3 regions of the Caballeronia sp. A2-2 genome follow, and region 3 is predicted to be linked to each of the others. Evidence: predicted binding sites of a transcription regulator. Region 3 holds the regulator's gene; each other region holds the start of a gene.
What was found. The regulator FliA, encoded in region 3, starts transcription of late flagellar genes. The targets are predictions, from matches to a motif close to CTAAAGTTTNNNNNNNNNNNGCCGNTA.
Positions count from the first base shown of each region.

Region 1: a site for FliA is predicted at 1,704-1,730, ahead of motA (flagellar motor stator protein MotA). Genes of this name have one in related genera too.
Region 2: a site for FliA is predicted at 2,672-2,698, ahead of motA (flagellar motor stator protein MotA). Genes of this name have one in related genera too.

Region 1 is NZ_CM172588.1:528,071-532,283, reverse strand. It holds gene ACZCWR_RS18630 (MFS transporter) at 1-68, shown strand, start outside; gene ACZCWR_RS18625 (hypothetical protein) at 134-301, shown strand; gene ACZCWR_RS18620 (hypothetical protein) at 363-635, opposite strand; gene ACZCWR_RS18615 (helix-turn-helix domain-containing protein) at 761-1,576, opposite strand; gene motA (flagellar motor stator protein MotA) at 1,835-2,704, shown strand; gene motB (flagellar motor protein MotB) at 2,743-3,738, shown strand; gene ACZCWR_RS18600 (Nramp family divalent metal transporter) at 3,756-4,213, opposite strand, start outside.
Region 2 is NZ_CM172587.1:701,874-706,086, forward strand. It holds gene aqpZ (aquaporin Z) at 1-356, opposite strand, end outside; gene ACZCWR_RS03350 (glycosyltransferase family 4 protein) at 622-1,683, opposite strand; gene ACZCWR_RS03355 (hypothetical protein) at 1,914-2,042, opposite strand; gene flhD (flagellar transcriptional regulator FlhD) at 2,265-2,567, shown strand; gene motA (flagellar motor stator protein MotA) at 2,745-3,605, shown strand; gene motB (flagellar motor protein MotB) at 3,658-4,213, shown strand, end outside.
Region 3 is NZ_CM172587.1:329,248-333,460, forward strand. It holds gene ACZCWR_RS01670 (Rieske 2Fe-2S domain-containing protein) at 1-568, opposite strand, end outside; gene ACZCWR_RS01675 (diguanylate cyclase domain-containing protein) at 719-1,813, shown strand; gene ACZCWR_RS01680 (RNA polymerase sigma factor FliA) at 1,858-2,589, opposite strand; gene ACZCWR_RS01685 (MinD/ParA family ATP-binding protein) at 2,609-3,529, opposite strand; gene flhF (flagellar biosynthesis GTPase FlhF) at 3,522-4,213, opposite strand, start outside.

The DNA of each region.
Region 1 (4,213 bases), on a different replicon from region 3:
TTTCGGTCGCGATGCTGATCTGCGCGGCGTGCGTGGCCGGGTTCATCGATCAATCGCATTCGAAATGACGCAGGAACGCGCGTTGCAGCGCGAAGGAGGACCTGCACTCGTTTCATTTCCGGAGAACCGAACTATGTCGACCGCGCCCCGTTCCCCCGACCAACCGCTTGAGCCGGACCCGGACAAGCTGCTGGACCCCGACGCCCCGCCCAATCCCGATGATCCGGACATGCCCGACGGCCCGGATTCGGCCACGCCGATGGTTCCCGCCGACCCGAAAAACGGCGAGCCACGTCTGTAATACAAAAAGCAATGCCCGCGCGGCTTCTTCGACCACGCGGGCATTGCTTCATTGCAAACGCTTATAAGCTGATCGTCTGCACCTCGCCGGTGTCGAGTGCGCGCTCGATCAACGCTTCGTGCTGCGCCTTGCGCACGGCATCCGCGACGAAACTATCCGGCGCTTCCACTTCCGCCCGAATCGCGCCGATGATCCCGCTCGCCTCCACGATCACGAGCGTCTTGGCCGAATCCGCCTGACTGATGATGACGCGCTGCGGCCCGCCGCCATCCGCGATGCTCGCGCAAAACTGCATCCTCTGTCCGCCGATCACTAGTTCGAATGTCTGAATCATCGCTGTCTTCCGTGTTGGTTGGACAAAAGTCTCCGAGACGCAAAATGCGCGCCGCGTGTTTTCATTGATCCGCTCGCACGCATCAGGTTCAATTTTGTAAGGCGGATGGCGCCGGCGCAACCTTTTCAGCGTGTCGCTGCCGACATTTCGCGTAGCGCGTTGGCCGTTGCTTCGTCGGCGGGGAATAGCGCTTCGATCGCCAATTCCGATAGGGTGATGTCAACGGGCGTGCCGAATACCGTCGTCGTGCTAAGAAACGAGAGGATGCCGCGCGGCGTGCGTAGCTTCAATGGCACGACGACCGGGTCCGGTTCGGCGGGCGCATCGTCGGTTGCGTGCTGCGGTGCGGGATAGGCTTCGAGTTCCTGGAGCAGCGCGGTGAGCGTGGCATCGCCGGATACGTCGATCTGACGACGCACGCGCGCCAGCAAATGCGCCCGCCATTCGTGCCAGTTCTCGATGAGACTCGCAAGCCCGCGCGGATGCATCGACAAACGCAGCACGTTAACGGGCGCTTCGAGCAGCGCTGCATCCGCGTGCGCGATGAGCGGTGCCAACGCCGCGTTGCCCGCGATCATCGTCCAGTGCCGATCGACGGCCAGCGCCGGATACGGCTCATGCGCCTTCAGCACCAGTTCGACCGCGCGACGCGCCGCCGCGAGTTGCGGGTCCGCCAGCCCGCGCTCGCGATAGAGCGGCGCGTAGCCTGCTGCCATCAGCAGCGCATTGCGTTCGCGCAGCGGCACGTCGAGTTGTTCGGCGAGCCGCATCAGCATGTCCCGGCTCGGCAGCGAACGGCCCGATTCCACGAAGCTCAGATGGCGCGTCGATACTTCCGCCTCGCCCGCCAGATCGAGCTGGCTCATGCGACGCCTTTGACGCCAGTCGCGCAGCAACGCGCCGACCGTGGCGGTTGGAGGATAGAGAAGAGTCGAGTTCATGCAATCGATACTAGCCGCACACAGGTAGCATTTCCATTACCTCCGGAGTAATCGCCAAAGAGCCGCGGAAAACGGCAAAAGTAACTTCTACCGCGCAAACCTTTGCGCAAATTTTTGCGCGACACCCTAAATGTAGGCCTTACCCAGGCCGTTAAAAGCCAACATCAAGGTAACGAATGCGTCGCGAGCCGTGCGCGCCTGGACTCACCAGAATTGCCAGCGCGCACGGCTCACGACGCGGACAACAGCGGAGAAATCATGTTTGTCATTATCGGTTGGGTGGTCATCATTGCTTGCGTGATCGGCAGCTTCGTCGGCGAGGGCGGTCACCTCGCGGCGCTCATGCAGCCGTTCGAACTCGTTTGTATTTTCGGTGCGGCGCTCGGCGCGTTCATCGTGTCGAATCCCACGGCGACGTTGAAGAAAACGCTGCAAACGTTCCCGAAGGCATTCAAGGGCGGCGCGTACACGAAGGACAAGTATCTCGCGCTCATCGCGCTGCTTTATGAGTTGCTGCAAAAGGCCCGCAAGGAAGGGATGATGGCGCTCGAAGCCGATGTCGATGCCCCCGAGTCCAGCCCTACGTTCCAGAAGTACGAGCACGTGATGGCGGATCATCACCTGCTCGAATTCATCGTCGATTATCTGCGGATGATGTCCGCGGGCAACGTCAACGCGATGGAAATGCAGGACCTGATGGACGAAGAACTCGAAACGCACCACACCGAAAGCGCGATTGCCGCGAACGCGATTCAGAAGATGGCCGATGGCTTGCCGGCCTTCGGTATCGTCGCGGCGGTGATGGGCGTGGTCCACACGATGGGTTCGGTCGGCGCACCGCCCGCCGTGCTCGGCGAGATGATCGCGGCGGCGCTGGTCGGCACGTTCCTCGGCATTTTGCTGGCGTACGGTTTCGTCGGCCCGCTGGCTGATGTGCTCAACGCAAAGGGCGCGGCCGAAGCCAAGCCGTTCCAGTGCGTGAAGGCCGTGTTGCTCGCTTCCATGAACGGTTACGCGCCGACAGTCGCCGTGGAATTCGGCCGCAAGGTCCTCTTCACCGCCGATCGTCCGAGCTTCAAGGAACTGGACGAAGCCGTGCGCGCCACGAAGATGCCCAAGTCCGCCTGACGCCCGACTTTTCGTAATCACGCTCTCGCCCGAACATCATGGCTGAAAAACAGCAATCACGCGAACCGATGCAATCCGTGCTCGCGCCCACGATCATTGTGAAGCGCAAGAAGAAAGCTCACGGTCACGGCCATCACGGCGGCGCATGGAAGATCGCCTACGCCGACTTCGTCACCGCGATGATGGCGTTCTTCCTGCTCATGTGGCTGCTCGGCTCCACGTCGAAGTACGACAAGCAGGGCATCGAGGATTACTTCAATCAGCCGCTGTCGGCGCTGTTCGGCAACGATGGCGGTGCATCGGCGCATACGAGCATCGTCAATGGCGGCGGCGAGAGTCTGAAGAGCGCGCGTCCGGGTGAATCCAACAAGACGCAGTCGCAGCCCACGCCGAAGTCGCCGCAGCAACCGACGCAGCGCGCCAGCATGCAGCAGGAAGACATGCAGCGCTTGCAGCAGCTCAAGCAGAAGCTCTCCGCGCTGATCGAAGCCACGCCGCAACTCAAGGCGTTCAAGGATCAGATTCGTATCGCGATCACGAGCGAAGGCTTGCGCATCGAGATCGTGGATTCGCTCAAGCGGCCGATGTTCGCTTCGGGCAGCTTCAGGCTCGAAGGCTACGCGACGACCATCCTGACCAACATCGGCTCGACGCTGAATGACGTGGACAATCGCGTGTCGATTGCCGGTCACACGGATGCCGTGCCCTACTCCGGCGGCCAGACGGGCTTCTCGAACTGGGAACTGTCGAGTGAGCGTGCGAATGCTGCACGTCGTGCGCTGGTCGCGGGCGGCATGAACGAAGGCAAGATCCTGCAAGTGCGCGGCCTCGCCGACGTGCTGCCGCTCAACAAGGATGTCGTCGATGAACCGACCAATCGCCGCATCAGCGTGCTGGTGCTGAACAAGGCCGCGGAACAGGCTTTCTTCAAGGATGGCGGACGCACGACGGTGGATCAGGCCTTGCCGCAGGAAGGCGCGACGCCGCAACCGGTCGCGGCGAAATCGAATGCGCCGGTGGCTGTGGTCAAATAAGTCTTAGCGTTTTTCTTTTATCGAAGCCAGTCACCTACGGTTTCGATTACGAGCCATGCATTCGCCGCGCTGATGACCGCGAACAGCATCCACGCGACGAGCTTCATCGGCGTGCGATTGGCGAACGGTCCCATCAAACTGGAATCGTTCGTCATCCGAATGAGCGGATAAAGCGCGAACGGCAATTGCAGGCTCAGCACGACCTGACTTGCGACCAGCAGCTTGCCGACCGCGCCGTTCCCCATGACCGATACACCGATCAACGCAGGCACGAGCGCCAGCGCGCGCGTGATGAAACGCCGCTGATAGCACGGTATTTTCAGCCGCAGAAAGCCTTCCATGATGACCTGCCCCGCTATTGTGCCGGTGAAGGTCGAGCTTTGTCCCGATGCGAACAACGTCACCGCGAACAGCACCGCCGCGAGCCCGCTGCCGACGATCGGCGCGAGCAACTTGTACGCGTCTTCGATTTCGG
Region 2 (4,213 bases), 370 kb from region 3:
GCAAACCCGCTCGCCACCAGATCGAAGTTCGGCTGACCGGTCGCGATGATCGACAGCACCCACGCGCCGAGCGTGGCGCCGATCACTTGCGCGACGATGTACGGAGCCAGATCGCGCACCGGGAAGCGTCCCGCTGCCGCCAGGCCGATGCTCACCGCCGGGTTCAGATGGCAACCGGAAACGTGGCCAATGGCGAAGGCCATCGTCAGCACGGTCAGGCCGAATGCCAGCGAAACGCCAGCCAGGCCGATACCGAGTTGAGGGAAGGCCGCGGCGAGCACGGCGCTTCCGCAACCGCCCAGCACGAGCCAGAAAGTACCGAAAATTTCAGCGCCAAGACGCTTGGACAAATGCATGATCCTGCCTACGTAAAGAAATGAACAACTGTTGATTTGACACAAGAACGGAAACGTTCTCGCCGGGCGCAGTTTAGTGGCGCTTTTCTAGGCAAACTGTCAAAAATGGTTGTTCAGCACTGAACGCGCAGGTGTTTGGCTATAAGTTCGGATTATTCCGGCTTGTAATGTGATGCAACATTCGCGGCCGAATCGGTTTTGGAAACGAAAAATGCCGCCCGGATGGGCGGCATTTTCATGCAGCGTGACAATTGGCGGCTTTGGTTTAACCGACCACTTGACGCAGCACCGGACGCTTGGCGGCCTGAAGCATCGACGTATAGGTGTCCACGTAGTTTTGCGCCATCGTCGTCGAGCTGAAGCGGCGCTCGAATTGCGAGCGAATTTCAACGCGGTTCAGTTCGTCGATCCGATGCAACGCGCCAACCGCGCCCGGCACGTCTTCGCAGATGAAGCCCGTCACGCCGTGGTCGATCACTTCTGGCACCGAACCACGATTGAACGCGATTACCGGCGTGCCGCAAGCCATCGCTTCGATCATCACCAGACCGAACGGTTCGTTCCAGTCGATCGGGAACAGCAGCGCCTTCGCGCCCGACAGAAACTCCGGCTTCTGCGCTTCGTTGATCTCGCCGACGAATTCCACATGCGCCTGCGACAGCAGCGGCTCGATCGTCGACTTGAAGTATTCGGCGTCGGCCTTATCGACCTTCGCCGCGATCTTCAGCGGCAAACCGCTTTGCGCCGCGATCTTGATGGCCAGATCCGCGCGCTTTTCCGGGCAGATACGGCCGAGGAACGCCAGATATTCCGGCTTCTTCTGCGGCTGCGGCGTCAGCAGATCGTTCGGCAGACCGTGATAAACCGTGTTCAGCCAGTTCGCCTGCGGCAGCGGACCGCGCTGATTGTCCGAAATCGAGATGACGTTCGCCTTCGTGAACGTGTTGAAGATCGGCTGTAGTTCCGGCAGGTCGAGACGGCCGTGCAGCGTCGTCACGAAAGGCGTGTCCATTTGCGTGAACAGCGGGAACGGCATGTAGTCGAGGTGGAAGTGCAGCACATCGAATTCATGCGCGCGGCGGCGGACGGATTCGAGCAGCAGCATGTGCGGCGCGAGCGCATCGCGGATCGTCGGGTCGAGGCGCAGTGCGCGCGGCCAGGCGGCTTCGAGCGTCGCCTTCGTTTGCGAATCGCCTGAGGCAAACAAGGTTACATCGTGGCCGAGGTCTACCAGCGCGTCGGTGAGATACGACACCACGCGTTCGGTTCCACCGTAAAACTTCGGGGGGACAGCTTCGTACAACGGTGCAATTTGTGCGATTCGCATAACGTGACTCTCCTGTTCATTGAGGCATTGCAGTCACGCTCCGGTCGAGCGTTCAACATTGCCATTCGGGCGGGCCGCGTAAGTGACGCCGCCCGAGATAGGCCCGGCGATGAAGAAGCATCGCGACCGGGTTATCCCTTACTGCCCATTATCGGGATCGAGAGCGGCATTTCACGTCATTTTTCAATCGCTTATCGTTGTTACAGCGCGAAACAACTGCTGTTACGAAGTCAAATATTCCACTGATTCAACTGAGGAACGTGCTTTTGAATGGTCAGACGGGCCGCGAGGAAAGAGGTGAGCATAAAGCGGGCCCGGCCGTCGGGCGGCGCGCAGCGGGCATTGAAGGCATCTTTCATTGCGCCGACAAGTTTCCTTTCCGATGCGATGTAAGAAAAATTCCTACACGAAATCGCGCATTTTTCCGGCAGCGAGTCGGCAGCTTTGTCCGATGGCGACGCCTTGATCGGTCACGGACAATCGGGCCGTCACTAAAAAGTGGGACCGGCGCGGCCATCAGGCCGCTCCGAGCAAACGTTTCCTGCCGGCCTGACCAGCCACGTATCGATTCGGGGAAGAAAATGACGGCCAGCCCTACCAACGCGCTCGCGGAGATTCGCGAGGTGAATCTGTCGTACTTGCTTCTCGCGCAGCGTCTGCTCGATGAAGACCGCGCGACGGCGATGCTCCGTCTCGGCCTGTCCGAACAGGTCGCGAACCTGCTCGCCGCGCTCTCACCCGCGCAGGCGATGAAAGTCGCGGCATCGAGCCATCTGCTGTGCCGCTTCCGTTTCGACGATCAAACCCTCCTCGCGGCGCTTGCCGACAAGGACAAGCGCGCCGCGCCCGCCGCCATTCAAGTAATCGCAGAAAGCGGCCGTTGACACCCTAACGCGCCCGGAAATCACTGCCTAAAGTCAGCAAACACTGACGCACCGAAGCCAGTCCCCGCGCGGGATTGCGCCCATTGGCCCACCGAGGGCCGCCTCCAAAGTTTTTTGTCTGCATGCCGTAAACCCACTTATAGCGGTCATCCCGCATCAATCTCTGAGGTATCGACTGTGCTGATTTTCGTAGGAACGCTCGTGACATTGCTGTCCGTGTTCGGCGGTTACGCGCTCGAAGGCGGCCACCTTGGCGCGCTCATGCAGCCGGTCGAGATTCTCATGATCGCCGGCGCGGGCGTCGGCGCGTTCATCCTCGGCAACGGCAAGAAGACCATCGTGGCGGTCATGCGCGTCATCCCGACGCTGTTCAAGGGCGCCAAGTACAACAAGGACGTCTACATGGAGCTGATGGCGCTGCTCTACGTCCTGCTGGCGAAGGCGCGCAAGGAAGGCACGCTCGCGCTGGAATCCGATATCGACGATCCCTCGAAAAGCCCGATTTTCAACGAATACCCCAAGATTCTCGCGGACCATCACATCGTCGAATTCATGACGGATTATTTGCGGCTGATGGTCGGCGGCAACATGAATGCGTTCGAGATCGAAAGCCTCATGGACGAGGAAATCGAAACGCATCACACCGAAGGCGAAGCGCCCGCGCAGGCCTTGCATAAAGTGGGCGACGCCATGCCCGCGTTCGGCATCGTCGCGGCGGTGATGGGCGTGGTCCACACCATGGCCTCCGCCGATCAGCCGCCCGCGATTCTCGGCGAGATGATCGCGCAGGCGCTGGTCGGCACCTTCCTCGGCATTCTGCTTTCCTACGGTTTCATCGGGCCGCTCGCGGGTGTCGCGGAACAACGCGTGGCCGAGCAGACCAAGATGTTCCAGTGCATCAAGGTGACGATTCTCGCGAGCCTGAACGGTTACGCGCCGTCGATCGCGGTCGAGTTCGGCCGCAAGGTCCTGTTCTCCACCGAGCGTCCGTCGTTCTCCGAACTGGAAGAACACGTGCGCCGCGTGAAGGCTAAATGAGCGCGATGCGACAGGCGGCGTCACAACCATGTCAGCGACCAGGGCACGAGCCATGAGCGGCGAAAAGCAGCGTCCGATTTTCATCAAGCGCGTGGTCGGCAAGGGCGGCAAGGGTCATCACGGCGGCGCGTGGAAGCTCGCGTACGCGGACTTCATGACCGCGATGATGGCGTTCTTCCTGCTGATGTGGCTGCTTTCTTCGACCTCCACCGTGCAGCGTCGCGGCATCGCCGAATATTTTCAGATGCCGCTCAAGGCCGCGATGGTCGGCGGCAAGACCGTCGGCATGGACAACAGCATTCTCGAAGGCGGCGGGCGCGATATCGCCAGCAAAGAGCCGGGCGATGCGCGCCGCACCGATGGCAAGACGCAACTGGCGCAACGTTCGTCCGCATCGAAGTCTAGCGACGAATTGCTCGATGCCGCCGCCAACGAACTCGAACGCCGCGAGCAGGAACGCCTGCACGATCTCCAGATCAAGCTGATGTCCGCCATCGATGCGAACCCCACGTTGCGCCAGTTCAAGCAGCAGATTCGCATCGAGACGACGCAGCAGGGCTTGCGAATCGAGATCGTCGATACGCAGAAGCGCCCGATGTTCGCGCTCT
Region 3 (4,213 bases):
CGCCCTCGATACGCACAACCTCGTAATCCGGCACCTCGGCATGCTCGCCGACACCCAAAATCCCCGCATGCACGAACGAAAAATGCGCCATGTCCAGAAAGTTTTCGACGACGCGCGGCGCCGATGACTTCACCGTCTGCGGCGCAAGATTGATACGCCGTCCGCCCGCGATGGAAGCCTCCGGAAAGAAATCGAGCGGATACGCCGGTTCGCCGAAACACATCCACACAACACCGTATTTTTCCTCGCTGACGAAGGTCGTCGCGCACGCGCGCTTCGGCGGACGCAGCGACGGATTGGAAGGAATATGCAGGCATTGCCCTTCGATGTCATACCGCCAGCCGTGATACGGACACACGATCCGATCGCCGCGCACCGCGCCAAGCGACAACTGCGCTCCGCGATGCGGACAGTAATCGCGCCAGACATGCGCCGCGCCGAGACTGTCGCGCCACACGACGATCCGCTCATCGCCGACGATGAACGCGCGCGCATCGCCCGGCGGCACGTCGTCGCCATTGCACACCGCCAGCCATTCACCGGCAAGAAGATGCCGTCCATCAACCATTTCACCGACCCTTGAGTTTGCGAGAAAGACCGCCGTTAACCAAGACTTACGTTCTAACCCGAAACACAGGTTTATCGCAAAAAGTAGCAAAATACGAGACAAGCCGCGCGACGGGGCCAACGAAAAAAATCAGTACGCAGGGGATCGAGAATGGAGCAGGCGCATCACGCGGCTCGCCGGCCGCATGGGTTCACATGGAGCGAACCCCGCAACCCGGAACGCGAGCAGGCCACGTTGCGGGTCGGCATGGGCGCGGCGGTGCTGGTGGCGTACTGGATTTTCGCGTGGCGCGTGCCGTCGCACGATGCATCGCTGGTGACGCGGCTGATCGCGCTTTATGTGTGTTATGGCGCGCTGACCTTGCTTATCGTGAGCCGCATGAATACGCCGTCGCGCGTGCGGCTTCTCATCACGACCGTCGCGGATCAGGCCTTGCTCGGCATGTTGCTCGGCGTCGGCGGCGCGGTCGCGTTGCCCTTGCTCTGGGTCGTGTTCTGGTTTCTCATCGGCGCGGGATGCCGTTACGGCAAGCGCACGCTGTTCGTGTCCTGCGCGACGGCGCTGATCGTCGTCGCCCTACTCGCGATGTGGCAGCCGTGGTGGAGCGCGAACCGGCCTGCGGCCATCGGGCTTGCGCTCAGTGTGCTCGGTGCGTCGGTGTATCTGAGCGTGCTGGTCGATCGGCTGGGCAACGCCAATCGCGATCTCGCGCGGCAGGCATCGACGGACCCGCTCACAGGACTCTGCAACCGCTACGCGCTGGAACGCATCGTCAATACGTCGATGAAAGCCGACGATTCCACTTCAAGCGATGCCTCCGCGCTGCTGCTGATCGACCTCGACGGTTTCAAGGAAGTGAACGACACCTACGGTCACGCCGTCGGCGACATGCTGTTGCAGTCGTTCGCGCATTCGCTCGGGCGCGGCATGCGCCACACGGACACCATCGCGCGCCTCGGCGGCGATGAATTCGTCGTGCTCGCGCGCAATGTGCGTGATCGAAGCGCCGTGCTCGCCGTCGCCGATGCCGTGCATTCGTCGCTCGCCACGATCACGACCGTGCAGGAGCGGCCGGTGTCGGTATCGGCGAGCATCGGCGCGTGTCTGCTGGCGAGCGCCGCGAACGTGCGCGAAGCCGACATGAGCGCGGTGCTGCGCGCCGCCGACCGCGCGATGTATCGCGCCAAGAGCCTCGGCGAAGGCAAGACGGTCTTCGCCGAAACGCGCGACTTCGAAACGGCATGAAAAAACGCGGATGCCCGTTCAGGACATCCGCGTCACCAGCAAGCTCAAACTTCCGCGCTGGTCCACGACTGTTCGCGCAGCTTCGAGCGCAACCGCGCCACCGCCTGGCTATGCAACTGGCACACGCGCGATTCGCTCACTTCCATCACCGCGCCGATTTCGCGCAGATTCAAACCCTTCTCGTAATACAGGCTCATCAGCAGCTTTTCGCGCTCGGGCAGCTTGTCGATGGCCTCGATCAGCGCACCGCGCAGACTATCGTCAAGCAGCGCCGAGAGCGGGTCCGAACGATCGACGCAATAACGGTCGAGGAACGGCTCGTCGTCCGCGGAACGATCGAAGTCTTCGTAGTAGATCAACTGGCTGCCGTGCAAGTCCTGAAGCATCGACTGATATTCGTCGAGCGGCAGGTTCATGTGTTCGGCGATTTCGGTTTCGCTGGCGGAGCGGCCGAGGTTCTGCTCGACCTTGTGCACAGCGGATTCCACTTCGCGCGAGGTCTTGCGCATGCTGCGCGGGAGCCAGTCGTTGGCGCGGAGTTCGTCGAGCATCGCGCCGCGAATGCGCTGGCTCGCGTACGTTTCGAATTGCGCGCCCTGATCTTCCTTGTAGCGGCTTGCCGCATCCATGAGGCCGATCATGCCTGCCTGAATCAAATCGTCCAGATCGACGCTCGCCGGCATCTTGGCAACGAGCTGAAGTCCCAGACGTCGAACGAGCGGTGCGTACTTCGTGAGCACATCGTTCTGTGAGAGCTTACCTTTGGCGTTATACATCCTGATCACCTTAACTTAGTCACATCGACGCCGTGCTGCTCATTGCATGATCGGAAAGCGCATCCACGCGATGCGCCGCCCCCGTTCCGCCTTGGTCAGTGTCGCCAAACGAAGTACGCGCGTCTTGCTGGCCGAGCGATGCGGCGCGCACATATTGCGCGGGATGCATCGGCCAGAACAGAAGCTCTGCCGCGATCCGGCGATAGTCACGCGCCGCGGCCGTGGCCGGGAACGCTTCCACCGCGCAGCGCGAGAGTTCCTTTGCCCGAGTGACGCGCGCATCCTCGGACACATACCCTGCCTGCACGAGCGACACAGCCAGATACCGGCTTGCGACGCCCGACAAATTCTCGAACGCGACCGCTGCGTCGGCTTCGTTCTGCACGTGATTGATGAGCACGCGGAACTGGCCGATCGCGTGGGCGTAGTGCATGCGCTTCATGCACGCATACGCCTCGGTGATCGCCGACGCGGCCACCCGCGTCACCATCAGATAGTCATGCGCCTGCGCCGCCAGCGACGAGAGCGCGCCGCTGCGATCGAGTTGCGCATCGATCAGCACGATGTCGGCGGGGCCGTCGAGCAGCGCGCGGCATTGCGCGGCGTCGTGGCTGATGCGCTCATCGCGCGGCGCCGAAATCAGCGAGAAACCCAGCGGCGTGCGCGTGAGCGCTTCCGTCACCGTGCGACGGCCCGACATCACCGCCGCGAACGCACCCGTGGTGGGCACGCCCGACAATTCGCTCACCGAGCCGGGAACCTGCCGCTCGTCGATCACGAGCACATCCTTGCCATGCGCGGCGAGCGCGGCGCCGAGATTCACCACCGTCGATGTGCAGCCGATGCCCGACGGGCCACCGACCACCGCCACGACGCGCGAACCCGAACGCGTCAACAACCTTCTCAGCCCTTCCGCCTGGTCGAGAACGAACTTATCCAAAGTGCACTCCATACAGTTCGGTCGTGGCGCGCGCGGAAAGCGCGGAGAGGAGCGCCGGGACTTCTTCGTCGTGCGGCACGAAGGGCGAACCGTCGCGCGGAATGCAGAACGCGCTCTTGATGAGGAAGCGACGCGTGGCGACGTAGAGGTTCTCGGGCACTTTCTGTCCGGTCGAAACGTAATGCACCGGCATCTTGTAGCGGATGACCGTATCGAGCACGCCGCCCAGGTTGGTCGCTTCATCCAGCTTGGTGAGGATGCAGCCCGCGAGCGGCGGCTGGTCGGCGGTGCTTTGATACGCCTGCACCACTTCGTTGAGCGTGTCGCCGTGGCTCGTCGCGTTGAGCAGCAGGATGCGTTGCACCGGCTGACCCGCGCCGCACAGCATGGCGATCTGGTCGGCGACCATGCGGTCGCGCTGGCTCATGCCGATGGTGTCGATCAGCACGATATGTTTGTTGCGAAGCTCGGAGAGCGCGAGTTGCAGGTCCGCGCCGTCCTTCACCGCATGGCACGACACGCCGAGAATCTTGCCGAAGATGCGCAGTTGTTCGTGCGCGCCGATCCGGTAGCTGTCCGTCGTGAGCAGCGCGACCTTGCTGGCGCCGAAGCGCATCACGCAGCGCGCGGCGAGCTTGGCCGTGGTCGTGGTCTTGCCGACGCCCGTCGGGCCCATCAGCGCGA